4 regions of the Ectothiorhodospira sp. BSL-9 genome follow, and region 2 is predicted to be linked to each of the others. Evidence: riboswitches for the same ligand, from Rfam matches in the RefSeq annotation. Region 2 holds a riboswitch; each other region holds the start of a gene.
The links. Region 2 has a riboswitch for cobalamin ahead of ECTOBSL9_RS17765 (TonB-dependent siderophore receptor). Riboswitches for the same ligand answer to the same signal wherever they lie in the genome.
Positions count from the first base shown of each region.

Region 1 (7,623 bases), 630 kb from region 2:
GCCCGGTGGCCAGATCCCAGCCCATGTAGGTGCCCTTGAAGCGGTGAACCTGACCATCACGGATGGCCGCCACGCCTTGAAGCCGGGCATCCTCCAGCACACTGTCCAACGCCACGTGGCTGGCCTGGGAGGGGGTGTGCAGAAAGATATGTTCCGGGTCCCACTGCAGGAGTTGTTCGGCCGATACTTCCCCATCGCGGCCGCGCCGTGTGGATGCCACGTGAGTGGCGCTCAGTTGTTCCAGCGGGTAATAAAAGGCCACGTTGCTGAACAGATTGGTGCGATGAGCCAGATAGACGCGGGGCGTGCCTTCGCCCTGGATGCGGGACTGTATCGACGACACTTCCTGGCGGTAACGGTCAAGCAGTGCCTGGGCACGGGCTTCCTGATCGAGAATCATGCCCATCAGACCATAGGCCCGCTCGATTTCATCCATGATCCTTTCGGGATCCCGTTCCCGGCCCAGGGTGCTTACTGCCACGACCGGCACGCCCAGCTGTCGTTGCAGTCGATCCGCATGATCTGCCATGGCCTGGGTGGAGTCGCCTCGGCTGAAGGCCCAGTAGAAGAACACATCGGGTGAGACGCTCACCACCTTTTCCAGGTTGATGTCGGATCCAGGCTGACCGCCCCCCAATTGGGGGATGTCATCCACATGGGCCACCGCCAGTGCCTCGATGGTCTTTTCCCGGGAAAACCGGGAGCCGAACATGTCGCCGGGAATGCCCACCAGCCGATCTGCGGCCTGCAGATGAACCACCATGCGATAGGCATCCACGTTCACCGTGGCGATCCGTTCCACCTGCTTGGGCACGCTGACCTGCCGGCCCAGCATGTCCTGGATTTCCTGCATGGGTGGGGCTGTTCCGGTATCCACGGCCTGGGAGTTGCCGGAGGAGGGCGCATCGCAGGCCGCGAGCATCATGAGTACGATGACCCCCGTCAGAATCACGACGAGGGCATCGAACCGGTTTGATCGGTGGGATGGGGAGGAGGCTGTCATGGAATGATTCCAGAGTTGAGTGATGAGCTGCCTGATGAGATGTGGCACGTCAGAATGTCCATGTGGCACTGAGCCGGATATCCCGGCCGGGCTCGTCCCGCACCAGTAGACGCCCATCCGCATCCGTATCGGCCAGTGAGGTCTGCTCGGCATAACGGGTGTCCAGGAGGTTGCGCACGACCAGGGAGAGGCTCAGGCGATCGTCCATCCCGGGCTGCCACTGGGCCTGAATGTCGTGCAGGCTGTAACCGTCCCGTTGGGGGGCATCGTCGGGTACCCGGGTGAGGTCATCCACCCAGGTGAACGTGTAGCCCAGGGTGAGGTTGTCCAGAGCCGCCCAGCGCTGATCCCAGATGAACCGGTCACCTCCGGTACCGCCCCGTCGGCGAGAGACAGACTGAGGATTGCCATCCTCATCCACGGTTTCGGCGCTGAAGAAGGAGAGCCGGGTATCGTGTCGGCCGATACCCCAACTGGCGCGGATCTCATAGCCACGGGTGCGCAGGGTGTCCTGGCGGTTTCTGATCGTGCCCACGAAAGGTGGCTCATGGCCGAACCGCCCACTGGCAAACGGGCTTCCCCAGGGATCATCCCGGTCGATGCTGTTGCGCAGGCGGGTGTCGAACACCGTGAAGTCCAGGGTCAGCCGGTCGCTCTCCAGCAGGGCATCCCGCGCGTCATAGCTCACACCGGCCTCACGTCGTCGGGATTTCTCTGCCTTGAAGGGCTTGCCATCGTTGAGGTTGGTGTCCTCATTGAGGTAGGCCATCCAGCCGATGGGTATGATCCCGGCGCCACTCACGGCCTCGCCATAGCCAGCAAAGGCGGTCCAGCCGCCGAAGATATCCACCTGTGCGCTGACGTTAGGGGAAATGGCATTGCCCGATAGCGTCTGCTGGTGGAACTCGGTGGAGAAGTCGTCGAAGCGTGCCCCCAGGGAGAGCGACCACCGCCCCTGGTGCATGCGATTCTGGATGAAGGCACCCAGGTTACGGGACTCGCTGGTGATGCTCGGACCTTCCGTACGACCTTCTTCCAGGTAGTAGTCCATGCCGAGGGTCAGACGGTGTTGGATGTCCGCGTGATCAAAACGGAAGGTGTTCCTTGCGTCGCCGCCGTATTCCCGCGTGCGGGTGCGGGTGCCGTCATCGAGTCTTTGCAGCTGATGATCGGTGTAATAGAGACGACCGATCCAGTCCAGCCACTGCTGGGGCGCATCATGGGTGTGTTGCAGGGTCCAGCGATGCTGTCGCAGACGTTGACCCACCGCGTCCTGGGCCTGGTCCTGACGAGGATCTCCGAAGTCGCTCCCCCGTGATCCATAGGGGTGGTCCCCGGTGAGCGTGTGACGCTGGGCGCCCAGTCGGATCTCGTGTCCCTGGGTGGGAAGGCGGCTGAGTCGGAACAGGTAGTCCCGATCCTGCCCACCGGAATGGGGCATGGTGTCTCCCCCGCCCACGCGGTAATCATCACGATTCACGGCCCGCAGATGAGCCAGGGCGCCCCATTGCTCGTTCAGCCGGGCCATGAGAGATGCAGAGCCGAGCAACGCATCATCCGCGCTGGCATGACCGCTTTTCACACGAACGCCCTGCTGTTGGCCAGGCAAGAGCAGATCCTGAGCGTCCTTGGTGGTGAATTCCACTCGCCCCCCCAGTGCCCCGGGACCCTGGTCGGCCGAGGGACGTGGGTCCACTTCCACCTGCTTGATGAGATCCGGGTCCAGACCGCTGAGGCTGCCGCGATGCTGATGGAGATTGCGGCCTTCCCGGGCGCCGTCGATGTTCACGTTGAGATTGCTGGCTTCCAGTCCACGCAGATACAGTCGCTGCGCGTTGCGACTGCCGCCGCCTACGTCCACTGAGGCCTCGGAGCGGAAAATGTCCGCCACATCCAGTGGCTGGTGCCTTTGGATGTCCTCGTCGGTGATTCGGCGATTGGAGTGATTTCGGGACTCGAGAACGATGGGGTCCAGTTCGACAACGGCCGATGCATGATGGCTGGTCTGGCCAGCAAAGGCTGGCGACACCAGGGTGCCGGATATCATGGCCAGAACAAGAGGGGTCGGTTTGTGCATTGAGGTTCCTTTCGCGCACCACCCCGTGCGCGGTGATCGGGTGGACAGACCACGGGGTGTCAACGCAGGAGGGCCGAACGAAAGGGACTCACCAACCGGAAGGGGAGCGGGTTATCCGTGACCGGCCCCGACCGCAGCGCCCCGCAGTGTTCGGGTCTGTTCAGGGCCGGTCTCCGGACTTGTGGCCTGGAGGGCGATGACGCCCTCCGGCAGATTGCCTTCCCACACGACCCGCCCGAGAAGGACGTGAGCCGCGCAGTGGCATGAGAGAATCTGCCGTTACCACCTACCGTTGCGGGGGCAGTGCCGGACTCGCCAGGCAGGGCTGGCTGAACCGGACTTCCCGTTTAACCTGCCAGACCGGGAGGGTCGGCAGGCACCCAGAACAACCGCGGAGACTATCAGGTTAATTCGGGCCGATTCAACTTGACGGTGGGTGCGAATTCTGCAGCCGGCTCCCGTGCAGCGTGTGTTTGTGCACAGGCGGGCCGGTGCCTAGTCGATTGCACGGTTTTCTGTCAAGGGGAAATCGCCCATGGGGAATGTTCTTAATAAGTCTATATAAATGAGCGAGTTAGCCTGGGGTGGCGATTTTTTGATCAATCTGACGGTAATGCCCGTCAGGCCAGGCTTTTCGAGGTTTGCCGACACGCTGTCCACAAAGATATCCACAGGATCTGTGGATGATGTCGTTGCGATCCGGGATGTACTGGGCCATCAGTCCCCCATTTCGGTCGCCGAGGGGGAAGCCAGTTCATCCGCATGCGCGCCATGGGCATCCAGCCCTTTCAGAAGATCCGCCTCTGAAAAGGGAAGATTGACCTTGCGGGCAGGTTTTTCGGCAGCCTCTATCACGATCTTGCCGGCTTTAACGTGAATGGTGACCGGGCTGGAGACATCCAGCCTGGCCTGCGCCAGAATCTTGCTGGAAAGCCGCACAGCGGCGCTGTTTCCCCAGCGTTTGATCTCACTTTGCATGGGAATCTCCAGGGCTGGGTGTATCTACTTAAGTAGATACTTAATTGCAGCTGGATGTAGTCGTCAACGCCGCTCAAGACGCTGGCAGAGCTGCTTGATCATGGGGTCGCGCCCATTCTAACCCTGAGTAGTCCGCGCCGCTTTCAAATCGCCGGGCGCATCAAGGATGTTGCGCTTGATGCGCCACATGACTTCAACGGTTTTCAGCTGTACGGCGATGAACGGGAGCATGACCAGAAGATGTGCCCAGCTGCCTGCCTGCAGTACACCGCTGTTGATGAGCCCCAGGTGAATGAAGAACATGCCGAAGACGAAGAACGCCACGCCAGGGCAGATCAGAGCGAAGGTGCCGGCATTGCCCTGGTTTCCTCGCGAATAGTCGCGGAAATAACCCAGGCGCTGCATCACGGCATAGCCGATCAGCCCGAAAAGGATCTGGGCGGAAAGAATGGCGGCGCTCAGGATCAGCAGTGAACTGTAGTTGACCGGCTGATCGAAGCCCTGTTGCAGGCCATAGGACAGCCGGATCCAGGTGATGCCCAGCAGGGTGAGGATGGGGATGATGATCCACAGACTGGGGCTGGCTGCCACATTGATGCCCTTGACCATCATGGCCTGGAAGCCGTGCACCAGTTTGATCACCGCCAACAGGATGGCCGCGGTGAAAAAGAACATGGAAAGCAGGAGAGCGATAATGGCCGTGGCCTGGGTCTGACTCATCATGGCCGGTGCCGCTAGGCCCACGGCGATCATGGCCAGGGCGAAGATGGCGATCATCGGCGCCAGGCTGTTATTGGATGAAAAATCCACGTTGCCCTCGGTGAGGGTGCGGGCAAAGTAGGTGGTCAGGATCTTCAGGGCATACACGCCCACCGCCAGGAAGGCCAGCAGCGCCAGCGGGAACAGGTATTCCACCACCGACCAGAGATTGGGCACGAACAGGGCGCCCAGCACGAACATCATGTTGATGGACATGGCCAGGGTAAGGGGGATGGCCATCAGGGAGATCTCGTTGTTGCCGCTGCGCAGCTGGGCGAATGCCGGCGTGCGGCGGAATTGGCGGTATTCGCGGATGTTCCAGATCAGCAGCCTGAAGTGCAGGGCAGCGAAGAGCACCACGGCCACCAGAACCAGCGCCAGCCCGACCGATGCGGGCGTGACCGGGCCGGTGAGGATGGGCCACAAGTGATTGAAGGTGGCCATGGAGGGTTGGGGGCGTTCCACCAGAAACATGGGGTACATGAAGAACGAAACGGCCAGACCGCCTGCCCCCAGGGCTGCCAGGAAGAAGAGGGGATGGTACGACTCATTGAGGTCGCGTTTGAGCATGGAGGGTTCCTTGGGTGTATGGGGTAATATCCGTATATTATAAATTGCTAATATATTACTGGCAAACCCGGACTCTTGTCCGGGTACGGCTGTGGATGGCTTAGCGACACTCCATGGGTACGAGCTCAAACTGTCGATGGCAGGCGATGCACACGTTCTGCACGTTCACCAGGCGATGCATGATCTCCTGACTGGGGGCACCCTGCCGGGATTGCTCGGCAATGTCATCGAATCCCAGGCGCATGGCCCGGTACATCTCCACGAAATCCGGGGACAGATTGGCCGCCATGCGCTCGAACCGCCTCAGCTCCCGCTGGTTTGTCCGATGGGGGCGACCCTCTTCCTCATAGGCTTGCGCCAGCAACTTCATGCGTTCCAGCATGGCCGAGGTGGGGCGGAAATCCTCGGCCAGGGTGGCGATGCGTTCATGATCACCCTCCAGTGCAGAGGCAAGGATGCCGTTGGATATCTCCATGAACTGCCGCATGTGACCGAGAAGATGCTCGCGGTCGTCATCGCACAGATGCAGGGCGGTCCGCGATGCTCCGGAATCCGCCTGCGCCGGGCTGGTCGCAAGTAAAGCCATGATCAACAGGAGAAAAAGGCCCGAAAACCGGGGTCGGGATGAGTGTGCTCTTGTCATTGAATGGATCTGCCAGGGTGTTCAGGGAAGAGGGGTTTCATCGTAGGGAGTAGCGCAGTCCCACGCGGTAAAACCGGCCGGGGTCGGCCAGCAGGCTGCTGTTGTTGTTGGCGTCAAACAGGTTGTCGATACCGCCGTAAAGTTCCAGGTTGTCCCAGGTCCGGGGCTGGAAGCTGGCGGTCAGGTCAGCCACGGTGTAGCGGCTGTCCCGCTCGGTATTGTCGGCATCCAGATAGCGCTGACCCACATGACGGACGCGCAACTGCCAGAACTGCACATCATCAGGCGCCCAGGTGAGTCCGGCCACGGCCGTGACATCCGGACTGGTGGAAAGGGTGCGTCCGGTGTTGCGGTTCTCCGCGTCCACCCAGGTGCCGGTGAGATCGGCATGCACCGTGTGGGTCAGGGGCAGGGACAACAGGGCTTCCAGCCCCCGGATACGGGCCTCGCCCACATTGCGGAAGGTGATGTACTCGGTGTCCTGAGGCTGTTCACGAACCCGCTCCACGCGGTCACGGATGTCGGTATGAAAAGCGGTAAGCTCGTAGCGGCCGCCGCCGACCCGTCCCAGCAGGCCCAGTTCCCAGGTGTCGCTCCGTTCCGGCTTCAGGTCATGGGGGGTCTTGCCCACGCTGGGGTCCGACACATGGGCGCCGAGCATGGGCATGCCGCTCGGGTTGATATGGTTGGAGTCGTAGTCGCGATTCTCGGGCACCTTGAAGCCCTGGGCGTAGTTGAAGCGCAAGCGGGTGGCTTCGGTCAGGGCATAGACGCCGCCAGCCTTCATGGTGGTGCTGTCCTCGCCCACACTGGCTTCGTCGTAGCGGGCGCCGTATACCAGATCCAGTCGTTCGCTGGCCTTCCACTCATGCTGGACGAAGGCGCCGCCGTGCCAGCGGTCATCACCATCCCGGTATTGTGCACCTGCTGCCAGAGTGTGTTCTGCCGACGGGCTCCAGGTGGCCAGCAGGTCATTGATGGTCTCGGTCAGGATGGTATCCCTGCCACCTGCATCCGTCTGGCCGCGGTTGTCAAAGCCCAGGTCACGCCAGGGGATCGCGGTCACTGAGCGTTCCTTTTCATAGCGGCTCTGATAGAGGTTGTAACGCAGTCCGAAGCGTTCATCGGGCTGCCAGTCCAGGGTGCCGGAGACATCCGTGCGACGGTTATCGTCGGTCCAGCGGGTGGGGATGTTGAAGGCAGGAATGGTCTGGCCCTGATTGCTGGAGTAGTTCGTGTCGGTGCGACCCTCGTTCACATAGTCCCGGGAACGGCTCTCCTCCATCCAGCCCAGCTCCAGTTCACCCTGCAGGGTGTGGGTGATCTGGTGGCGCAGCGTCACTCCCAGGTTGTACACGTCTGCCTCGTCCAGCCGCTGTTCATCGAAGCGGTAAACATCCTGGATGTTACGCACGGGAGAGTTGGGTCCACCGTGCCCGGAGGGCGGCGTTCGTTGCCCGGTGACGCCCACCTGGGCGGAAGTGCCCCTCTCGTAAGCATTGCGGGTGCTGGCGTTGGCCAGCACGCTGACCTGGGTGCGCTCATTGCCCCCGAGCAGGTTGGCGCTGGCGGATAACCGCTCCGCGCCCCCGC
Region 1 is NZ_CP011994.1:2,551,573-2,559,195, forward strand. Features, by position in the region: gene ECTOBSL9_RS11830 (ABC transporter substrate-binding protein) at 1-1,003, opposite strand, end outside; gene ECTOBSL9_RS11835 (TonB-dependent receptor domain-containing protein) at 1,053-3,080, opposite strand; cobalamin riboswitch at 3,227-3,479, opposite strand; gene ECTOBSL9_RS11840 (MazF family transcriptional regulator) at 3,798-4,058, opposite strand; gene ECTOBSL9_RS11845 (hypothetical protein) at 4,176-5,387, opposite strand; gene ECTOBSL9_RS11850 (hypothetical protein) at 5,488-5,973, opposite strand; gene ECTOBSL9_RS11855 (TonB-dependent siderophore receptor) at 6,068-7,623, opposite strand, start outside.
Region 1: linked by a shared signal. The riboswitch ahead of ECTOBSL9_RS11835 (TonB-dependent receptor domain-containing protein) and the one ahead of ECTOBSL9_RS17765 (TonB-dependent siderophore receptor) in region 2 are both predicted to bind cobalamin.

Region 2 (7,623 bases):
GAAATCCGGGGTGATGTTGTAGGTGGGGATGGGGAAGGTGAAGATTCGGTCCCGGGCATCTCCTTCTGTCATCACCTCGATGTAGGCCTGGTTGATCATGTCCATCTCTTCCTGCAAATCCCCGTAACAGAAAGGCTGCTCCTGGCCGCCGATGATGGGCACCTGTTCGCGCAGGTCTTCCGGGCAGACCCAGTCGAAGGTGAGATTGGTGAAGGGCGTCTGGCAGCCCCAGCGGGAAGGCACGTTGAGGTTGTAGATCAGTTCCTGCATGTACTGCTTCACCTGGGCGTAGCCGAGCCGGTCCACGCGGATGAAGGGGGCCATATAGGTGTCGAAGCTGGAAAAGGCCTGGGCGCCGGCCCATTCGTTCTGCAAGGTGCCCAGGAAGTTGACGATCTGACCTATGGCGGATGAGAAGTGACGGGGCGGGGCGGCCTCCACCTTGCCCGGCACACCGTTGAAGCCCTCCACCAGCAGGGTGCGCAGGGACCAGCCGGCGCAGTAGCCGGCCAGCATGTCCAGATCATGGATATGGTAGTCGCCGTCCCGGTGAGCCTGGCCGATTTCCGGCGGATAGACGTGGTTGAGCCAGTAATTCGCAATCATCTTGCCGGAGGTGTTGAGGATCAGACCGCCCAGGGAATAGCCCTGGTTGGCGTTGGCGGCCACCCTCCAGTCGGAACGGTCCAGGTATTCGCTGATGGAGGCGTCCACGTCCACCAGGGTGCGGCGGTCGGCCCGCAGGGCCTTGTGCTGTTCCCGGTAGACGATGTAGGCCCGTGCGGTGCGCAGGTGGTTCGCACTGATCAGAGTCTGTTCAACCACATCCTGAATATTCTCGATGTCCGGACACTGACCCTGGGCAAAGCGATGTGCCAATACCTTCACGCCCTGAGAGGTGAGAAGGGCGGCTTCGTGGTCCCCGAATTCCCCAGTGGCCTGACCAGCCCGGCGGATGGCGGACTCGATGCGGGCGGCATCAAACGGCAGACGACGACCGTCGCGCTTGACGACCTGGGTGGGCAACCCGGGGAGGTGGGAAGGAAGGGGTTCCATGGGGAATGATCCTGTGAGGGTCTATATATGGTGTTGCGCACTCTATCAGACACAATATTTTGTGCAATGGCCTTCTTGCTGCTGAGGCCTTCTGACTAACGCAGCCCCTGCCGATCACCGGCAGGGGCGGGTTGCCGTAAGTCGTCAGGAGGCCTCAGCGGATGTTAGAGCCTCACGCGAGACCTGGTTACGCAACACCTTGGCGGCCTCCACCATGCGAGCCAGGGCTGGCTTCACCTCGTCCCAGTCGCGGGTCTTGAGCCCGCAGTCTGGATTGACCCAGAGGCGTTCCGCGGGGATAAGAGCCATGGCTTTTTGCATCAGTTCGATCATGTCCCTGGTCTCCGGCACCCTGGGAGAGTGAATGTCGTAGACACCGGGTCCGATCTCGTTGGGGTAGGTGGATTGCTCAAAGGCATCCAGCAGCGCCATGTCCGAACGGGACGTTTCAATGGTAATCACATCCGCGTCCAATCCGGCGATGGCGTCCATGATGTCGTTGAACTCGGAGTAGCACATATGGGTGTGGATCTGTACATCGTCGCCTACGCCACCGGTGGCCAGGCGGAAGACTCGGATGGCCCATGTCAGGTAGGCGTCCCAGTCCCCGCGGCGCAGTGGAAGACCCTCACGAAAGGCGGGCTCGTCCACCTGGATCGCCGGGATCCCGGCTGCGGCAAGGTCATTGATCTCGTCACGCAGGGCCAGTGCGATCTGCAGGGCGGTCTCTGACCGGGGCTGGTCATCCCTTACAAAGGCCCATTGGAGCATGGTCACCGGGCCGGTGAGCATGCCCTTGACCGGTCGGTTAGTGAGTGACTGAGCCTGGCGACTCCACTCCACGGTCATCGGGCGGGGGCGATGGACATCTCCATAGATCACGGGCGGCTTGACGCAGCGGGAGCCATAGCTTTGCACCCAGCCGTGGCGGGTAAAGGCGTATCCGGCCAGCTGCTCACCAAAGTACTCCACCATGTCATTGCGCTCTGGCTCGCCGTGAACCAGCAGGTCCAGGCCCACCTGTTCCTGATAGCGGATCACCCGCTCGATTTCAGCCTGCATGGCCTGCTCGTAGTCCGCTGACGTGCATTTTCCACTACGGAAGGCCTTGCGAATACGGCGGATATCATGGGTTTGTGGGAAGGAGCCAATGGTTGTTGTGGGTAATGGAGGCAGATTCAGGCGCGCTCGTTGCGCGGCGGCACGAAGCGGGTATGCAGATTGACGGCGGGTCTGATCTTCGGTGACTCGCCGGGCGCGATCCCGCACCTCTGAGTGATGAACCCGAGTGGAGCGCCAGCGCGCCTCCAGGGCAGCACGACGCCTGGCGAGCGGGCCGACCACTGCCTCCCTGCCTTCCACCAGCCCCAAACGCAGCCATTGAATCTCCTGCAGCTTCTGTTTTGCGAAGGCCAGCCAGCCTTGGATCTCGCCATCCAGCTCGCTTTCTAGGTCCAGATCCAGCGGCACATGCAGCAGCGAACAGGAGGAGGACACCCAAAGTCGTTGTCCGAGTTCTTCGGACACAGGTGCCAGGCGTCCCAGGCTGGTTTCCAGGTTATTGGCCCATACGTTACGACCGTCCACGATGCCGACCGACAGCACCTTGTCCAGCGGTAATCCGGCGACAACCGGATCGAGTTCTCCTGCCCCCCGAACCGCATCCACGTGCAGTCCCGCTACAGGCAGTTGCAGTACCCAGGGGAGGTGCTGACCCAGCGAACCGAAATAGCTGGCCAGGAGAATGCGTGGGCCTCCGCCCTTGAGCGCTTGGTAAGCCGTTTCGAAGGCCCTCTGCCAGGCACAAGTAAGATCAAGGGCCAGGATGGGTTCATCCACCTGCACCCAGGTGACGCCCTGGGTGGCGATGTGTTCGAGTAATTCCTGATAGATCGGAATCAGCTTGTTGAGAAGGTCCAGCCGATCCCCCTGGCCCTTGACTCGTGAAAGGTAGAGGAAACTTAAGGGTCCGAGGATTACCGGTTTGGGCTCAAGGCCCAACGCCTGCGCTTCGCGAATCTCCTCGACCAGCGTATGGGGTTGGCAGAAGAACGATTGGTCCGACGTCAGTTCCGGTACCAGATAGTGATAATTGGTATCGAACCATTTGGTCATTTCCAGGGCAGGGACATCCGGCAGAGTGGGATCACTGGATCGCCCACGGGCCATATAGAAGCCTTGATCGAGGCGATGCTGTGTGGCGGCGTTCTGAAATCTTGAGGGCAGTACCCCAAGGGTCTGCGCCATGTCGAGCACATGGTCATAGAAGCTGAAGTCGCCCACCGTTACCCGGTCCATCCCCGCCTGGGCCTGCCATTGCCAGTGACGTTGCCGCAACGCCCGCCCCGTATCGAGCAGTTCTTCGCGAGGAATGTCCCCACGCCAGTAGGACTCCAGGGCGTGTTTCAACTCGCGGCGGGCACCGATGCGGGGAAATCCCAGGACATGGGTTTGAACGGATGACATGACGGGCTCCTTGGATTGAATCGATGCCAAAGAGTTTGGGGCGACCATCTGGATGAATCAAACGAGTTAAATTTGGCATCATCATGAATTATGTTCATGTGGAGATCATCATGCTGGATATTCGTCACCTGCGCGCGCTCAAGGAAGTGCAGCGCACCGGCAGCATCACCGTGGCTGCGCAGACCTTATGCGTGACCCAGTCCGCCCTGTCTCATCAGTTCCGCCAACTGGAGGAGCATCTCGGGATGACGTTGTTCGTGCGCAAGTCCCGACCCGTGCGGCTGACAGCCGCCGGGCAGCGCTTGATGAGGGCGGCGGAGCAGATCCTGCCCGAACTGGCGGCGGTGGAGCGGGATCTGGCGCGCATGCGGCAGGGGCATGGTGGCCGGCTATTCCTGGCCCTGGAATGCCATAGCTGCTTTCAGTGGTTGATGCCTACCCTGGCGGCCTTTCGGGAACACTGGCCGGAAGTGGAACTGGATCTGACCCTGAGCCACGGTTTCGCCCCCATTCAGGCTCTTCGGGAAGGTGAGATTGATGCGGTGGTGAGTGCTGATCCTGTGGAGGATCCGGCTATCGAGTATCTGGCGCTGTTCGAGTACGAAAATCGATTGATCGTCCCCTGCGGACATCCTTTGGCGGACGCGCCGTTCATCAAACCTGAGGATTTGTCCGGGGAGACTTTGATCACCTATCCGGTGGAGCCGGAGCGACTGGACATTTGCCATCGTTTTCTATGGCCTGCTGGCCTGGATCTGCCCAGGCGCACAACGGAACTGACCGCCATGCTTGTGCAACTGGTGGCCAGTCGGCGGGGTGTGGCCAGCCTGCCCGATTGGGCCCTGAGGGAGTTCACGGGACATTCCCAGGCCCCGAGACTCTCCAGCGGGTCAGGTGTGATCGATCGACCGCTGGGACCAAAAGGTCTCTGGAGTGTCTTGCGGGTGGGCTTGCGTCGTGCAGACCTGGAACTGAGCTATCTGCGGGACTTCATCGGCATTGCGAGAGATCAACTGCATCAGTTGCGCGAGTCCAGTTGATTGATTTTTGGCAAATAGGTCTCCTTTCCATTCGTGCCATCCTTCGCCTCGCTACAGGTGCCTGCTGGGATCGTCTCCCCCGGTGGGTTAAACGGGAAGACCGGTTCAATCGTCCGACGATGATCAAGCCGGCGCTGCCCCCGCAACGGTAGGTGGGTTGTTGCAGACCCGATGAGCCACTGCGAAGTTCTCGTCCTTCAAGGGCGGGCTTCGTGGGAAGGCGGACTGCGACCTTGAGGCATCGATGCCTCAGACCCACAAGCCCGGATACCGGCCTATGGCGTACCCGAGTACCGCGGGGCGCGGCAAGCCGGTGTGGGTGCTAAGTGCGCGCCGCCGTTGTGTGGTTGTGTCCTGCCTGATACTCCCCCCTTGCTGACTCCCCGCGGCCCATGGACCTTCCCTGCGCGCACGGGGTCGTGCGCGCCAAGGAGTCAGCTTTAATGAGTGATCGAGCCCTGATGATGGCGCTGATGAGTAGCGCCACGACCTTGTCCTTGCTTGCTGTCGGCTCCACCGCATCTGCCGAGGATTCCGCATATACCCTTCCCAAGATGACCGTGACGGCTGCCACCCGCACTGAGCGTAGGGTCGAACGCACGCCGGCCAGTACGCAAGTCATCATCGACGGTCGCCGTGTTGCCGGCACGTCTGGTCGTGGCGGGGAGTTGAACCGCCTGCCGGTCAGTCACATTGAGCGGATCGAGATCGTCAAAGGACCGGCCAGCGTGGTGTACGGTGCCGATGCCCTTGCCGGTGTGATCAATATCATTACCCGACGCCCCGAGTCCGGGTTTGAGGGCGGCATGGAGGCCCAGGTCGGAGTACCCACCCATGCTGAGGGTGGTCAGCGTCGCCACGGTACGTTGTATCTGGGGGGCGGTACGCGGGATACCCGAGTGCGCCTGTTTGCCGACGTCATGGAACGGTATGCCTACCATAAGCGGGCCACAGGAAACGTGGACACCCGGCCGCCCGTTGATGTGGCAGCCTACAACTTTGATCAGGACCATCGGGAACAGGCAGACGTCTATAACCTTCGGGCTGGGGTCAACCACTGGTTGACGGACAATCTGCAGGTTGAGATTGAAGGGGGATGGATGCAGGAGGAGCGGCAGACACGGTTCCTGCACGATACGCCTCCCGTCTCTACCGGACTCGAGGAAAGTGGTGAAACCGTCAAGGCCGGCAGTTTCCCCGCCCGCCGCAGCGAAGACAGTGGCCGCCGGGATCTGGCAGCGACCGCCGATTGGCTGGTCACCGATGCCCTGGAAATTCGCTATCAGATCTACGAGAGCCGGTTCAAGCTGAATCGCTCCAACGAGTTTCTGGATCCGGTCGGCTTTGGATTTGCGCCCGCAGCCGATAGTGAATTCGGACTACGGGAGGTCACGTTTCTGAACTGGATACATTCCGGGGTGAAATTCTGGGGTTAAATGGTGGCGCTCTGATCTTTGTATGTGCTGGCAAGTGGGTGTTTGCCCCAATGGAGCAGGAGCCTCAAAGCGCAACCAGCCATTGCAGCAATTCCTCGGGATAGGGCAGCAGCCAGATCAGTACCCCCAGGAGGATGCAAGCGGCAATGGAGCCCAGTGGGAAATCCGGCTGCAGGACCTTGAGGGCTGAGCCGAAGGAGCGCCGGATGCGGGCATTGTTGATGTCGACACTGTACAGCTCGTCCAGTACCAGGTGGATCAGGAACCCCAGGAAGATGGCGACGCCCTGAAGCCAGATCACCAGTACGTCCGCCGTCAGGCACTGCAGCCCCACGTAAACCCACCCCAGGCTCCAGCACAGGCCGACCACGAGGCTGTGGCACAGTCCGCGGTGTCGGCTGAGACGCTGGAAAAGCATGGCCAGGGGATAACGCACCACAAACCAGGCCAGCAGGGCCAGGGCGAAGATCTCGCATCCAATGGGCTCGATCTGGGGAAGCCAGTCCACCCGGTGGTTGTAGGAAGCGGGCAGTATTGCGACCACTGCGGTGGCAGCCACCAGCGAGAGCGCCCCGAACAGGGCTCGCTGGGGCCGCCCGCCATCCACGTCGATGTCGGGCAGAAGGGTGCCGGCCACCAGGAAGAGCATCAATCCCAGGGATTCCCAGCCATCCAGCCGCCCTGTGGCCAGGGTGGCGCCGGCCAGCCCCGTCGCGAACATCCCGGCGACACTTACATGCGTTGCGAAATTGGCCATTTAGTGTTTGTTGTTATTAAAAATCGCATTCATTCAGAATGTTATCATCAAAGCTGGATGAATGGACAGAGGTTGGGTTGCCCATCGCGCCTCACGTGGTAGCCTGACTCCCTTATGGATGAGACATACTCAAGGACAATGTTGCCCCCTTCTCCCCTGAGGGGGAGAAGGGCTGGGGATGAGGGGGTGCGGGCGGCACTGTGTCCAGGGTTTTTTGCACCACTCAGACGCTCCTAACACAGTGGTTATGCACACGGCAGCACGCGCCTATCGTATCCCCGCAGGGGTTGTCAAGATTTCCGGCCTGTTATTTCCTCTAATTCTAACTCTTTGAAAATAATTGATTTAAATCTAGTGGCCAATTTTCGTACAACTTGAACACAAGGACCACAGCACGGGCATTCACGACGGTTTCGTACAGTCTGTCCACAATGTTATCCACAGGTTCTGTGGATAGTGGGGGTTTGGAGGCTTCTCTGGCGCAGACCCGTTGCGTTGCCACGGGGGTGGGGCTGGTGCAGGCTGGTTGCCATGTTTCATGACGGGGGTAGGGAGCCGATGTGGGCAGGCATGAACCGTGAGCCGTGGAACGCCGGGCAGCGAGGTTGGGCACTCGCGGGACGGGTGATGAGTCTGTGCCTGATGTTGGCCCTGCTCACCGGCTGCGGCGCCACCATCGTCAAGCCGGATTCACCGCCCGAGGACCCGGTCACGGTGCTGCTCCTGGACCATGGGCGTCACTCCAGTCTGGTCCTGCCGGGGCCCGACGACTCCACCATGACCCGATATTCCTACGGCGACTGGTCCTACTATGCCGAGGCCGAGATGGGCTGGAAGAGCGGATTCAGGGCACTGATGTGGCCTACCC
Region 2 is NZ_CP011994.1:3,178,386-3,186,008, reverse strand. Features, by position in the region: gene ECTOBSL9_RS14615 (ribonucleoside triphosphate reductase) at 1-1,056, opposite strand, end outside; gene metE (5-methyltetrahydropteroyltriglutamate--homocysteine S-methyltransferase) at 1,201-3,522, opposite strand; gene ECTOBSL9_RS14605 (LysR family transcriptional regulator) at 3,633-4,562, shown strand; cobalamin riboswitch at 4,601-4,856, shown strand; gene ECTOBSL9_RS17765 (TonB-dependent siderophore receptor) at 5,006-5,998, shown strand; gene ECTOBSL9_RS14595 (metal-dependent hydrolase) at 6,063-6,719, opposite strand; gene ECTOBSL9_RS14590 (DUF2459 domain-containing protein) at 7,326-7,623, shown strand, end outside.

Region 3 (7,623 bases), 640 kb from region 2:
GGTGCTGGGTGATCAACTGAACGCCTCACACCCCTGGTTTCGCCAGCCAGATCCCGGTTGTGTTGTGGTGATGATGGAAATTCGCAGCGAGACCGATTACGTGGTCCACCACGCCCAAAAGGTGCTGGCCATCTTTGCGGCGATGCGGGGCTTTGCCGAGGCGCTGCGGGCTGCCGGTCACCGTGTTCACTACCTGCGTATCGGCGACCCTGACAACCAGCAGGATTTTGCCGCCAATCTTGTGCAGTTGGCCGCGCGTTACAAGGCGACCCGGTTCGAGCGCATGGAGGCGGATGAATGGCGCGTGGAACGGCTGCTTGATGAGGCCTCAGCCCGGCTCGACCTGCCAGCCACTGTGGTGGATTCGGCACATTTTCTGCGGGACCGGGATGACCTGGCTCAGGCTTTCAGCGAGCGGGTTCCGCGCCTGGAGTATTTCTATCGCGACATGCGTCGTCGCCATGGCCTGCTGCTCGACGACAACCACAAGCCGGTGGGCGGGCGCTGGAACTACGATGCGGATAACCGGGCCCGCTGGCCTGGAGAGCCGCCGGCTCCGGCCTGGCCGTGGGTGCCCACGGATGTCTCAGCGCTATGGGAAGAGATCGCCGCTGCCGGGGTACGCACCTTCGGGGAGCCCAACGCGCATGCGCTGCCCTGGCCGCTGTCCCGGGCGCAAGCCCGCGAGGGACTGGCGGTGTTCGTCAACCAGGTCCTGCCGCATTTTGGCCGCTTTCAGGACGCGATGAGCACTCAGGAGCCACTGCTGTTCCATTCGGGGCTGTCCTTTGCGCTGAATATCAAGATGCTGCATCCGCGGGAGGTGATTGATGCGGCGATTCAGGCCTTCGAGGCGGGTGAGGTGGACATCGCTGCCTGCGAGGGATTCGTGCGCCAGATACTGGGTTGGCGCGAATACGTCCGCGGCGTGTACTGGGGGCGCATGCCACACTACGCGCAGACCAACGCCCTGGATGCCCACCGGCCCTTGCCCCGCTGGTACTGGACCGGCGAGACCCAGATGGCCTGCCTGCGCCATGCCATCGGCCAGTCACTGCAACTGGCGTATGCGCACCACATCCAGCGCCTGATGATCACCGGCAATTTTGCCCTGCTGGCAGGATGTGACCCGGACACGGTGGACGCCTGGTACCTGGGGATCTACATCGATGCCTTCGAATGGGTGGAGATGCCCAATACCCGTGGCATGAGCCAGTATGCCGACGGTGGGCTGGTGGCGAGCAAGCCCTACGCCGCTTCGGCCAGCTATATCAAGCGCCAGTCCGACTACTGCAAGGGGTGCCGGTATGCCGCCACCCGCCGCCACGGCGCCGATGCCTGCCCGTTCAATTCGCTCTACTGGGATTTCATGCTCCGCCATGAGGCGGATTTTGCCGGCAACCCGCGCATGACCATGCCTTATCGCGCCTGGCAACGCATGGATGAAGCCGAGCGCAAGGCCACCCTGAAACACGCCCGCCATCTACTCGAACGACTGGATGATCTGTGATCACGTGTTCCCCCTCAATTTGAGCCCACGGCGGATGCCTGCTACATTTGTGCGGTTATCTTAAAACTTCCGCAGGTGACCCGCGGGCCTCGACGGCCCATCCATCGGGTTGAAACGGGAAGCCGGTGACATCGCTCAGGCGATCACTCCGGCGCTGCCCCCGCAACGGTAAGTGGTGAACGTGGAGAACCCAGGCCACTGTGAGACCCCGTCCCCAGGGCGGATCTCATGGGAAGGCAGCCCCCCATGTTGAAGGCCCACCACAAGCCCGGAGACCGGCCTGTTGAAGACCAGGTGCCGCGGGGTGCGGCGTGCCGGGTGGAGCCGCACCGCGCCTGACCTCTCCTCCGTGGCACGTACCGCCCTTGTGGCGCATCCATCCCATCGATGCGCGGGCGGCGCGCGAGCGAGCATTTTCATGACATCCAGATCAAGAATCCCTGCCACCATCGTCACCGGCTTTCTGGGCAGTGGCAAGACCACCCTGTTACGCCATCTCCTGGAGAATGCCCAGGGGCGGCGCATTGCCGTGATCGTCAACGAGTTTGGTGAGCTGGGCATGGATGGCGAGATCCTCAAGGGTTGCGGCATCGGCTGTGATGAGTCGGGAGAGGACGCCGGTACCCTTTATGAACTGGCCAACGGGTGCCTGTGCTGTACCGTGCAGGAGGCCTTCTATCCGGTGATGAAGGCCCTGATGGAACGGCGGGACGAGATCGATCACATCCTCATCGAGACCTCCGGGCTGGCGCTGCCCAAACCCCTGGTGCAGGCCTTCAACTGGCCGGAGATCAAGACCGGTTGCACCGTGGATGCCGTGGTTACCGTGGTGGACGTGCCCGCCACCGCCCAGGGACAGTTCGCCGCCAACCCCGAGGCAGTGGATCGGCAACGCCGCTCGGACCCGAATCTGGATCATGCCTCCACCCTTCATGAGCTCTTTGAAGATCAGTTGTCGGCGGCCGATATCGTCGTGCTGAGCAAGACCGATCGGGTGGACGTAGCGGCGGTGGAACGGGTGGTGGAACTGGTTCGCAGTGAGATCCCACCCCAGGTAAAGATCGTCTCCAGCGACCATGGCCGGGTGGATCCGGCGCTGATGATGGGCCTGGGCAGTGCATCGGAAGCGCATATCCACCTGCGTGCCGGGCATCACGACCACGCCCATGGGGACGGGGATCATCACCACGATCATGACCACGACCCGTTCGACTCTGTGGTGGTGAGGCTGCCGCAGGTGGATCGAGACAGGCTAATGGAACAATTGCAGCAACTGGTGCGGGATCATCGCATCTTCCGCGTGAAGGGTTTCGCGGCCTTGCCGGAGAAGCGCATGCGCCTTGTGGTGCACGGGGTGGGGAGTCGATTTGACAGCTATTTCGACCGCCCCTGGGGGGCTCAGGAGGACCGCAGTACCCGCCTGGTGCTGATCGGTCAGGATCTCTCGGCCGATGCCCTGGAGCAGGCCCTGCAACCGGCCGCCCTGACAGCGACTGCCTGATGCATCTGCTGGCGGCACAACCCGGCGGGTTCGTCGATGACGAGTCGGTGATCACGCGTCTGGATCAGACGCCTGCCGATATTGTCATCCTCAGTGCCGCGGACACCACCCTGGCCCTGCTGGCGGCCCAATGCCCGCAGGCCCGCGAGCCCGACAAAGGAGCAGGGGGCGCCTATCCTTCGGTCCGCCTGGCCAACCTGCTGCATCTGGGGCAACCCGCTTCGGTGGACCTGTACCTGGACGAAGTGCTGCAAAAGGCTCGCCTGATCATCATTGATCACCTGGGCGGCGAATCCTACTGGCCCTATGGCACGGAGCAGGTGTGGGCCCTGTGCCGACGCAAGGGCATCCCGCTGGTGATGTTTTCCGGGGATAACACCGAGGATGGCAATCTGCTCATGAAGAGCACGGTGGAGCCAGGCGTCTGCCGCACACTCTGGCGCTATCTGCGCGAGGGCGGGCCTGCCAACATTCGTGCCTTTTACGACTTTCTGGGCGCCACCTTCTTTGACCTGCCGCTGGAGCCGCCGCCGCCCCGACCGCTGCCCCCTATTGGCGTCTATCACCCTGAACAGGATGTGGGCACGGTATCGGCCTGGCAGGCGCGCTGGCATGCGGGGGCGCCGGTGGTGGCCATCCTGTTTTATCGCTCGCACCTGCAGGCGGGCAACACTGCCGTGTTCGATGCCCTGTGTCAGGCCCTGCTGAGCCGGGGCCTCAACCCCCTGCCCATGGCCCTGGTCTCCCTGAAGGACCCGCCCTGCCTGGAGATGGTGCGTCGCCTGTGCCGGGAGCAGGGCGTGGCGCTGATCATGAATGCCACCGCCTTCTCCCGGGCCCAGGGCGCGGACGGCGAACAGGCCCTGGCGGACGACCGGCCCGTGCTGCAGGTGATCCTCTCTGGAGGCAACGAAGACAACTGGCGGCAGGATGTGCATGGGTTGCAACCCCGGGACATCGCCATGCAGGTGGCCCTGCCGGAGATGGATGGCCATGTGATTTCCCGGGCGGTGAGCTTCAAGGGGCTGGAACGACGCTGCCCGCACACCCAGACCGATGTGGTGCACTATCAGCCCCATGCCGAGCGGATCGAGTTTGTGGCCACCCTGGCCGAGCGCTGGTGCCGGCTGCGCAGCACCGCCAATGGGGACAAGCGCCTGGCCCTGATCCTGGCCAACTACCCCACCCGTGAGGGCCGCCTGGGTAATGGCGTGGGGCTGGACACCCCCGCGTCGGTGATCGGTATCCTGCGGCGCCTGCAGGGCGAGGGCTATGGCGTGGAGGGTATCCCCGATGACGGCGATGCCCTGATGAGCCGCCTGTGCGAAGGCGTGACCAACGATCCGCAGCAGCTGGCCCAGCGTCCCGCCTGGCAAAGCCTGTCCATGGCCGACTACCAGCGTTATTTCGATGGGTTGCCCGAGTCCAGCCGCGAGGCGGTGCTGGCACGCTGGGGCAGGCCGGAACAGGACCCCATGGTGCGACAGCAGCGATTCATGATTGCCGGCATCCGCTGTGGCCGGGTGTTCGTGGGTATTCAGCCGGCCCGCGGTTATCACCTGGACATGATGGCCAACTATCACGATCCAGACCTGGTCCCCCCACATTACTACCTGGCCTTCTACGCCTGGCTGCGGCTGCAGTTTGGCTGTGATGCCATCATCCATGTGGGCAAGCACGGTAATCTGGAGTGGCTGCCGGGCAAGAGCGTGGCCTTGAGCGAACACTGCTGGCCGGATCTGATTTTTGGCGCCATGCCCCATCTCTACCCCTTCATCGTCAACGACCCGGGGGAGGGCACCCAGGCCAAGCGCCGCGCCCAGGCCGTGATCATCGATCACCTGATGCCGCCGCTCACGCGGGCCGAGAACTACGGGCCGACCCGCGATCTGGAGCGCCAGGTGGACGAATACTACGAGGCGCTGATGCTGGATCGCCGTCGCGCCGCGGTGCTCAGGAAAGGCATTCTGGACACCATCGTCGCCCAGGATCTGCATCGGGACCTGGGCCTGGATGCACCGGCCAGCGAAGAGGAAGAGCAGTGCCTGCTCAACCGCACCGATGCCTACCTGTGTGAGCTCAAGGAGAGCCAGATCCGCGATGGTCTGCACATCTTCGGAGAATCTCCCGAGGGCCGCCAGGAGCGCGACACCCTGCTGGCCCTGGCTCGCTACCCCATGGGCCACGGGCGTGACGGCAACGACAGCCTGATCCGGGCCCTGGCCCGTGACCTGGACCTGGGGGAGGGCTTCGATCCCCTGGATGCCACCTGGGCTGATCCCTGGACAGGCCCCCGACCCCACGTGCTGCAAACCGCCGTCACCGACGAACCCTGGCGCCATCATGGTGACACCCGCGAACGGCTGGAAACCCTGGCCCAGTCCATCCTGGAAAACGGCCTGCCGGATGCGCAGGCCGCCTGGCCCCAGACCCGCCAGGTGCTGGAGCGCATCCACACGCGCCTGCAACCGGATCTGCGCGCCTGCGGTCACCGGGAACTGGGTGCCCTGTGCGATGGGCTGGAAGGGCGCTTTGTACCGCCCGGGCCCAGTGGGGCCCCTTCCCGGGGCCGTCCGGATGTGTTGCCCACCGGGCGCAACTTCTTCTCGGTGGATGCCCGCGCCGTGCCCACCGCCACCAGCTGGACCCTGGGGATGAAATCAGCGGCACTGCTGGTGGAGAAGTTCATGCAGGAGCATGGGGATTATCCCCGCGCCATTGGCCTGTCTGTCTGGGGCACCGCCACCATGCGTACCGGTGGCGATGACCTGGCCCAGGCCTTTGCCCTGATCGGTGTGCGACCGCGCTGGTCCGCCGGCAGTCATCGGGTGACCGACTTCGAGATCCTGCCCCTGTCGGTGCTGGATCGCCCCCGCATCGACGTGACCCTGCGGGTATCGGGTTTTTTCCGGGATGCCTTTGCCCATGTGATGCGCCTGTTCGATGCCGCCGTGCAGGCGGTGGCGGAGCAGGATGAGCCGGAAGACATGAACCCGATCCGCGCCCGCATCCACCGGGAGGCTGCAGAACTGGAGGCCCAGGGTACGCCGGCCGACTTGGCTCGTCGGCAGGCGGGATTCCGGGTCTTTGGTGCCCAGCCCGGCGCCTATGGGGCCGGCATGCAGGGGCTGATCGACTCCCGCCACTGGCAGGAGGATGCGGACCTGGCCCAGGCCTATCTCAACTGGGGGGCCTATGCCTACGGCCAGCAGGACCATGGTACCCGCGTGCCTCAGGTGCTGACCCGGCGGCTGTCGGGGATCGATCTGGTGGTACAGAACCAGGACAACCGGGAGCACGACCTGCTGGATTCGGACGACTATTACCAATTTCAGGGGGGCATGACCGCAGCGGTGCGCCACTTCAGTGGTCGTCAACCCGAGATCTACCATGGCGATCACAGTCATCCCCAGGCCCCGCGCATGAACACCCTGGAGTGGGAGATCAGCCGGGTGATCCGCTCCCGGGTCACCAACCCCAAGTGGATTGAAGGGGTCAAGCGACACGGTTACAAGGGGGCGTCGGAAATGGCCGCCACCGTGGAATACCTGTTCGCTTACGATGCCACGGCCCGGGTGGTGCGGGATGATCAGTACGCCCGCGTCACCGATGCCTACATCAACGACCCCGACACCCGTGGCTTCATACAGGCCCACAACCCGGCCGCCCTGCACGAGATGTGCGAACGCCTGCTGGAGGCCATGCAGCGAGGCCTGTGGGAAAGCCCGGGCAACTATCGCCAGCAGCTGGAAAACCACCTGCTGCAGACCGAAGAACACCTGGAAGGCTGATCCCATGACTGCCCTGTCGACCCAATATCCGTTCACCGCCCTCAAGGGGGTGCCCCAGCTGCAGAATGCCCTCCTGCTGGCGGCCATCGATCCCTTGATCGGTGGTGTGCTCATCGAGGGGCCGAGGGGCGCTGCCAAGACCACCAGTGCCCGGGCCCTGGCGCAGCTGCTACCCGATGGCGGCTTCGTCAATCTGCCCCTGGGGGCCAGCGAGGAGCAACTGCAGGGTTCGCTGGATATCGAGGCGGCGCTCAAGCAGGGGAACGCCTGTTTCAAGCCGGGCCTGCTGGCCCGCGCCCACCAGGGGGTGCTCTATGTGGACGAGGTGAATCTGCTGCCGGATGCCCTGGTGGATCTGTTGCTGGATGTCTCGGTGAGCGGTGTGAATCGTGTGGAACGTGACGGCATTTCCCATCAGCATGAGGCGCGCTTCGTGCTGGTGGGCACCATGAACCCGGAGGAGGGCGAGTTGCGGCCCCAGTTACTGGATCGCTTCGGTCTGCTGGTGCGCCTGAATGACATGATCGACGCCCCCACGCGCCGGGAGATCGTGCGGGCGCGTCTGGCCTTCGAGGCGGATGCCGAGGCTTTCATCCGTGCCCATGCCGCGGACCAGACGACCCTTCAGGATCGTATCCGCCAGGCCCGTGCCCGGCTCGAATCCCTGGCCTTCACCGATGCGGTGCATGATCGGGTGAGTGAATACTGTTTTGCCGCCGGCGTGGAAGGAGTCCGCGCGGACCTGGTGATGCTGCGGGCCGCCCGGGCCCATGCCGCCCTGGAAGGTGCCTCCCATATCCGGGATACGGACATCGACGCGG
Region 3 is NZ_CP011994.1:2,540,982-2,548,604, forward strand. Features, by position in the region: gene ECTOBSL9_RS11795 (cryptochrome/photolyase family protein) at 1-1,510, shown strand, start outside; cobalamin riboswitch at 1,567-1,809, shown strand; gene cobW (cobalamin biosynthesis protein CobW) at 1,929-3,011, shown strand; gene cobN (cobaltochelatase subunit CobN) at 3,011-6,802, shown strand; gene ECTOBSL9_RS11810 (ATP-binding protein) at 6,807-7,623, shown strand, end outside.
Region 3: linked by a shared signal. The riboswitch ahead of cobW (cobalamin biosynthesis protein CobW) and the one ahead of ECTOBSL9_RS17765 (TonB-dependent siderophore receptor) in region 2 are both predicted to bind cobalamin.

Region 4 (7,623 bases), 410 kb from region 2:
GAATACATCCCTGTAGGCTCTGCAGCCGCATCCTGCGGCTGAAGCCCGCTTACAGGAACCCGCTCCCCCCGAGGTCCGGACAGTCCGGAGTCTTTTTCGAAAAGCCATTCGCGGCCGAGGGCCGCTCCCACGGGGGTTGGCGGGGCAATCATCTGGCCTCATCACATCATGATGATCAGGGCACCGATTCCCAACACCACCAGCCAGATCCACATGGCCCGGCGCATCAGGCCCAGTGCCCGATCAATATCCACGCCCTGGGCATCGGCACCTTCGCCCAGATCCGGGCGCTCCTCGCTGCGCCCATGGTAGATGGCCGCCCCACCCAGACGCACGCCCAGCGCCCCCGCCCCAGCCGCCATCACCGGGCCGGCATTCGGGCTTTTCCACACCGTTCCCTGACGGCGCCAACAACGGAAGGCCCGGCGCGTTCCGTCGAGCCCACCCGCGGCCAGGGCATACGCCAGGGCCGTGAGTCGCGCCGGGATGTAATTGAGCACATCGTCCAGCCGTGCCGCCGCCCAGCCAAAATGCCGGTAGCGGTCATTCCGGTAACCCCACATGGCATCCAGGGTGTTCACCAGCCGATAGGCCACCACCCCGGGGGCGCCTGCCACCACAAACCAGAAGATGGGGGCGAACACGGCATCGTTGCCGTTTTCCAGCACTGACTCCACAGTGGCCTTGCTGATCTCCGTCTCATCAATGTTCTGGGTGTCCCTGCTCACCAGAAAGGCCACCCGCTCACGGGCCTGGGGCAGATCCCCTTGCATCAGGGCGGCACCGATGCCACGCCCATGCTCTCCCAGGCTGCGCCAGCCGATGGCCAGATACAACAGGATGAGTTCCACCGCCCAGCCCCAGGCGGGCGCGGTCAACCAGGCGCTGAACAGTACCAGCGGGATCAACAGCCCCGCCACCAGCCAGGCACCTCGGCGCCAATCATCGGCGTAGCAACAGCGCTCCGCCGCGTCGATCAGCGCCCCGAAACCCACCAGCGGATGCCACCGCCGGGGCTCGCCGAGCCAGCGGTCCAGCAGCAGGGCTGCGACGATGAGGGTGAATGTCAGCATGTGTGGTTCATTATCCCATCAACCTCTAACGGCCATCGAGAGCAGGGTGCGGCAAGGAGCCTGAAATGCATCATCCTCTCAACAACCTCCCCACCGCCTGCGGATTGGACGGGAAATAAACATGCACATACGTCGCCGTCACCCCCCCACCCGATATACCGGCTCTGACGTCGCCCGACCATTGGGGCATCGCGACCGCGTCAAAGGCGTCAAGGGCGATTCCATGGCCGAGTGATGGAAGGTGTGCCCTCGCAGCACACCCTCCGGCAAGGTCACCTCCTGGGGCCCCAGGGATGCCAGTCTTCCCTGCATTCGTGCAGTGCCTGTCAGCAGGCCGGCCATGTCCGCGCCCTGCCCCTCCTTGTCCTCCAACCGATCCAGCAAGTAGAGCATGCCACCACATTCCGCCAGCAACGGTCGCCCAGCTTGCACGTGGGCGGCCAGATCCTGCTTCAGCCCCACATTGGCCGCCAGGGCCTCCATGTGCAGCTCCGGGTAACCCCCGGGCAGGTACACCGCATCCGCCTTGGGCAACCTCTCCCCGGCCACGGGGGAGAAGAACTGCAGACTGGCTCCCATCTGCTCCAGCAACTCCAGATTGGCGGGGTAGATGAAGGCAAAGGCCTGATCCCGGGCGATGGCAATGCGTCGTCCCTCCAGAGACCGGGGCGGCGGGGTGGCCGAACCAGGCTCAAAGGCCACCGGCGGCGGCAGGCCATCCGGCTTCCACACCAGCTGCGCTGCCGCGGCTTCCAGTCGCTGATCCAGGTCGGCGATCTCCTCGGCCTGCACCAGGCCCAGATGCCGACTGGGCAGGGCCGCATCGGCGGACTTGGGCAGATAGCCAAAGGCGGTGAGATTCGAGGGAAGTCGCTCCATGAGCATGCCGTAATGCCGCTCCCCGCTGACGCGATTGGCCAGCACGCCGGCAAAGGGCACATCGGCGCGAAAGGTGGACAGACCATGGGCCAGGGCGCCGAAGGTCTGGGCCATGGCAGCCCCATTGATGGCCGGCATCACCGGAATGCCGAACCGGGCGGCGATGTCGGCGCTGGAAGGTCGCCCATCGAACAGGCCCATCACCCCCTCCACCAGGATCAGATCCGACTCGCCCGCCGCCTCATACAGACGTTGCCGGGCATCCTCCTCCCCGGTCATCCACATGTCCAGGGTGTGCACGGGGTGCCCGCTGGCCTGCTGATGGATCATCGGGTCGAGAAAGTCCGGCCCCGCCTTGAACACCCGCACCCGCCGCCCCTGGTTGCGATGGTAGCGCGCCAGCGCCGCCGTCACCGTGGTCTTGCCCTGACCGGAGGCGGTGGCGGTGATGAGCAGGGCTGGGCAATGGTGAGTGGTCATGGTCGGCCTCGTGGATTCACATCGTCACCCTCACCCCAACCCCTTGAGGGGAAACTCCACCAACTCCCTTCTCCCCTCGGGGGAGAAGGGCCGGGGATGAGGGGCGGCGGAGGTCACTGTTGCTGGTAGTTTAACGTGACGAAGAAGGCGCGGCCGGGTTGGTTGTAGTCGCGAACTACTTCGTACTCCCGGTCAAAGACATTATCCACCTTTGCACGCAAGGTCCATTCTTCAGTCATGGCATAAGATGCCCGGAGACCCAGTACCTCATAACCACCTACGCGATTCTGCTCACCTTGCTGATCGTAGCGGCCACCTTCAACCAACAGCGTACCGCCTACAGTAAAGACTGATAATTCACGATCAACATCTAAACGGAGCGTATTACGAGAACGGCGTTGTAACTGGGTGCCGCTGTCCCGATCCTCGGGCTGCAAATGAGTGTAGGCGGCACTCGCCATCCAGCCTCCTTGACGCAAACCACCCTCCAACTCCAAGCCCCGAATCCGGGCTTCTCGGACATTCTCTGGACGCATGGGGTCAAAACCCGTGTTGATAATCAAATTATCGATTTGACTCTCAAACAAGGTCGCGGACAAGAAGCGTGGCCCCGCATCATACCGAAGACCAACTTCGTAGGTTTCTGACTTCTCTGGCTCAAGCTCTGAATTGCCGGAATAACTGAAACCACCTTGATATACCGTAAACGGAAAATACAACTCGTTGAATGTTGGAGCCTTGAAGGCGGTCCCAAAGCTGACCCAAGAGCGCACCTCCTCAGTGAACTGATAACCCCAAGCGATCTGTCCCGTAGTCTCAGAATCGAACGCTTCGTTATCGTCAAGACGCAAACTTCCGGACACAGAATGCCTACCCAGATCCGTTTGCATTTGTATATATCCACCCCAATTATCTCGGCTGCTTCTGTCGAAATCTCCGGTTCCAGTAACCCGATCTTGAAGGAAATCAATCCCCAGGGTCAGCAAGGATGTACCGAGCGCCAGATCATTCTGCCAGCCCAATTGATAGCGCTCAGTATCGAAGCGGGATGAAAAAAGCCCATCTTCATAGTTCTTTCCATCATCTCGGCTATAGCCCACACTAAACTGGGTAAACCAAGCTTCATTTACTTGGCTACGCATCCCCACCTGAGAAACATACTGAGCGAATTCAGACCAGTCTCTAGCAGGAGAGCCCCGATCATAATCTGTTTCGCCTTGGGAATGTAAGAGTCTCGCAAAGACCTCGGTATCATCGGTTAATTGATGTATCACACTCCCTGAAATTGTAAAATTATCATAACCATCTCGATCGCTATTACCGATATCGTCCCGCACATTGATCCCGTCGGTCTGAAAGTAACCAGCGGAAAGATCGTAACGAGTGGTTTCATTTGAGCCACCGACGCCAAATCCCAGTTCCGCGCTACCAAAAGATCCTACACCTAACCGCGCTCGCACCCGTGCCGGACCTTGGCCATCACGCGTGAAGATCTGGATAACACCACCAATCGCATCAGCTCCATACAAACTGGTTCGGGGGCCCCTCACAATCTCAATGCGTTCAATTTCTGAAGGGGAGAGAAATTGCCAAGCAGCCTGTCCAGTGGTTGCCGAACCCAGCCGGACTCCGTCTACAAGCAACAGAGTGTGATCAGATTCAGTGCCACGCATAAACAGACTAGTGTTTTTTCCAAAAGGTCCATTCTGGCTCAATCCGATACCAGCCCTTCCTTTCAGCAGATCGGCAAACTCCTTCGGCTGCAGCCGCTCGATCTCCTCGCGGTCGATCACGGTGACGGAGGCCAGGGTCTGGTCGGTGGTTTGGGCTGTGCGGGTGGGGGTGACCAGGATGGGGTCCAGTTGGGCCACCTGTTCCTGGGCGCTGACAAGGGAAGGGATGGCCAGCAGAACGGCTGCCGGCAGGAAGGATCGGGTTTGCATGTGTGTGTACTCTCCGGTGCGCCGCCCGCGCACCTGTCATGGGCCAGGATGCGGCACGAGGAGAGCAGCGGATCGATCAGGCCCATCGGTGCGTGGCGCACCGGAAAGCCAGATCCACCGGAATGAGACCCGAGAAGACGAGCCGCGCAAAGCCCTCCGCAATGCCGCGTAAACGCATCAGGCCGGTCTCCGGGCTCGCGGACGGGTCATCTTTGACCGGGTCAAGGCACCTTCCCACGCTTGCGCGCAGTGGCTTCACGCCTTGCCGGGGTTGCTGCGGTGACATGCAGAAACCCTCGTCTCGCCTACCGTTGCGGGGGCAGCGCCGGACTGGTCTGCAGAATCTGGCAGACATACCGGCTTCCCGTTTCACCAGACGGATGTCAATCGTCTGGCACCTGAAGCGAGGCGGTATCATACGCAAACGATTGTGGATATTCCAATGTGAGCCGCAGGGATTACTGTCAGGGCAGATGGACATCCATGCGCCTGAGGCGCGCCCATTCGCGGCCAAGGGCCGCTCCCACGGGAAGTGGGTGCTGGCAGGGTTGGATACCGATGGGCCCGGAGGATCATGCAGGTGGCCAGCACCCGCATCGCTGTTATGATGCCCTCCTTTCAAGCGCCCGACCCCAACACCATGAGACACCCTCACCGCATAAGCCATACCCCGCCATTTCACGACAAATGGGCACATATCGCCGCCGTTTGCGTCCTCCTTGTCACCGCCTCAGTAACCACGAACGCTGGCGCAGAGCCCGTGACGGTCACCGACGACAAGGGCCGTGAGGTGCGCCTTGAGGCGCCTGCCAAACGCATCATCAGCCTGGCCCCGCACATCACCGAAAACCTGTTTGCCCTGGGCGCCGGCGACCAGATCGTTGGGGCCGTCAACTACAGCGATTACCCCGAAGCCGCCGAAGACATCCCCCGGGTGGGCAGCTACAAGCAACTGGACCTGGAATCCATCCTCGCCCTGCAACCGGACCTGGTGGTGGCCTGGGAGAGCGGCAACGTGCGGGCACAACTGGAACGCCTGGAAGCCCTGGGCTATCCCCTCTACTTCAGCAACCCGCAAACCTTCGAACAACTGGCCTCCGGCCTGGAACGCCTGGGACACCTCACGGGTCACGCCAGTGGCGGTCAAGAAGCGGGAACCCACGTACGCCACACCCTGGCCGAACTTGAAGAGCGATACGGCGAGCAGCCCCCTGTGAGCGTCTTCTACCAGGTATGGGATCGCCCCCTGATGAGCCTCAACGATGAACACCTCATTTCCCAGGCCATCCGCCTCTGCGGCGGCGAGAACATCTTCGGCCACCTGGATACCCAGGTGCCGCGCCTGGATCGCGAGGTCGTCCTCGCCGCCAATCCCGAAACCATCATCGGCGGCGGCATGGGCGAGGACAACCCACAATGGGTGGAAGACTGGCGCCGCTGGTCCGACATGACCGCCGTGCAGCGGGATAATCTCTTTTTCATCCCCCCGTCCCTGATCCAGCGCCCCACGCCGCGCATCCTGGAAGGCACCCGGATGATCTGCGATTTTCTGGAAACCGCCCGCGAACGTCGCCCGGAGGGCGATGAGTGACGCGCCTGGCGTTCATCCTGGCCATCCTGCTGGGTGGCTCGCTGGCCGCCGTGATGACGGCCGTGGCCGTGGGCAGCGTGCCGCTCACCCCTGCCGAGACCCTGGCGGTACTCACCGGCGGCGGCGAGCCCCTGCATCGCACCCTGATCCTGGAGTTGCGCCTGCCCCGTACCCTGGCCGCCTTTGCCACGGGTGGACTGCTGGCAGTGGCCGGCGCCTTGATGCAGGTGCTGTTGCGCAACCCACTGGCCGACCCCTACGTACTGGGCCTGTCGGGCGGGGCGGCGGTGGGCGCCCTGCTGGCCATGCTGGCGGGCCTGGGCACCGTGGTGGTCTCCGGATCGGCCTTTATCGGCGCCATGATCTCCACCCTGATCGTCTTCGGCCTGGCCCATGGCACCGGTAGCTGGACGCCCACCCGCCTGCTGCTCACCGGCGTGGTGGTGGCAGCCGGCTGGGGAGCCTTCATCAGTTTCATGCTGGCGGTCAGCCCCACGGAGGAACTCCCTGGAATGCTGTACTGGTTAATGGGTGACCTGTCCCACGCCCACAGCATCTGGCCCGCCTGGACCGTGCTGGTACTGGTGGTGCTGGCCGCCATGCCCCTGGGGCGCAGCCTCAACGTGCTGGCCCGAGGGCCCATGCAGGCCGCAGCGCTGGGAGTGGCGGTGCGGCCACTGGAGTGGACCATCTACATTGTTGCCGCCTTGGTGACCGCAACCGCCGTGACGGTGGCGGGCAGCATCGGCTTTGTGGGCCTGGTGGTGCCTCATATGCTGCGTCTGGTGCTGGGCAACGACCAGCGCATCATCCTGCCGGCCTCGGCCCTGGCGGGGGGCATCCTGCTCACCCTGGCGGACACCCTGGCGCGCACGATCATCGCACCACAGCAGTTGCCGGTGGGGGTGATCACGGCAATGCTGGGGGTGCCGGTGTTCCTGTATTTGCTGCATCGAAGCAGGTAACGCCCATGGAATCCGTCCCCCCATCATCCTCCCCTCCCCTGCTGGAACTGGTCGATCTCATCGTCGACATCCCCGGTCGCCCCGACAGCGCGCCTCTCAACCTGGGTGTGCGCGCCGGAGAATGCTGGGGTGTGCTAGGCCCCAACGGGGTGGGCAAGAGCACGCTGCTGCATACCCTGGCCGGACTGCGCCCGGCCCGGCGCGGTAGCCTGCGTCTCGATGGAAAATTCATTCATCAACTGCCTCGGCGCCAGATCGCCCGGCATCTGGGAATGGTCTTTCAGGATCGCCAGGATGGTTTCCCCGCCTCGGTGCTGGAAACCGCCCTGATCGGCCGTCACCCCTATCTACGCGCCTGGGAACTGGAATCGGCAGAAGACTACGCCGCGGCACAGGCGGCCCTGGCCCGGGTTGACCTCACCGGCATGGAGGAACGCCCCATCGCCACGCTGTCCGGCGGCGAGCGACAGCGACTGGCCATTGCCACCGCGCTCACTCAGGACCCCCAGGTGTTTCTGCTGGATGAACCCACCAATCACCTGGACCTGCATCACCAGGTAGAGGTACTGGATATCGTCCGCGGGATGGTGACCCAGGGGCGCGGGGCGATCCTCACCATGCATGACGTCAACCTGGCCGCCCGCTACTGCGATCATCTGCTGCTCATGTACCCCACCGGTGAGGCCTGCTGG
Region 4 is NZ_CP011994.1:34,870-42,492, forward strand. Features, by position in the region: gene cbiB (adenosylcobinamide-phosphate synthase CbiB) at 162-1,073, opposite strand; partial or broken gene ECTOBSL9_RS00190 (cobyrinate a,c-diamide synthase) at 1,144-2,432, opposite strand; gene ECTOBSL9_RS00195 (TonB-dependent receptor domain-containing protein) at 2,546-4,375, opposite strand; cobalamin riboswitch at 4,538-4,792, opposite strand; gene ECTOBSL9_RS00200 (cobalamin-binding protein) at 5,016-5,966, shown strand; gene ECTOBSL9_RS00205 (iron ABC transporter permease) at 5,963-6,931, shown strand; gene ECTOBSL9_RS00210 (ABC transporter ATP-binding protein) at 6,937-7,623, shown strand, end outside.
Region 4: linked by a shared signal. The riboswitch ahead of ECTOBSL9_RS00195 (TonB-dependent receptor domain-containing protein) and the one ahead of ECTOBSL9_RS17765 (TonB-dependent siderophore receptor) in region 2 are both predicted to bind cobalamin.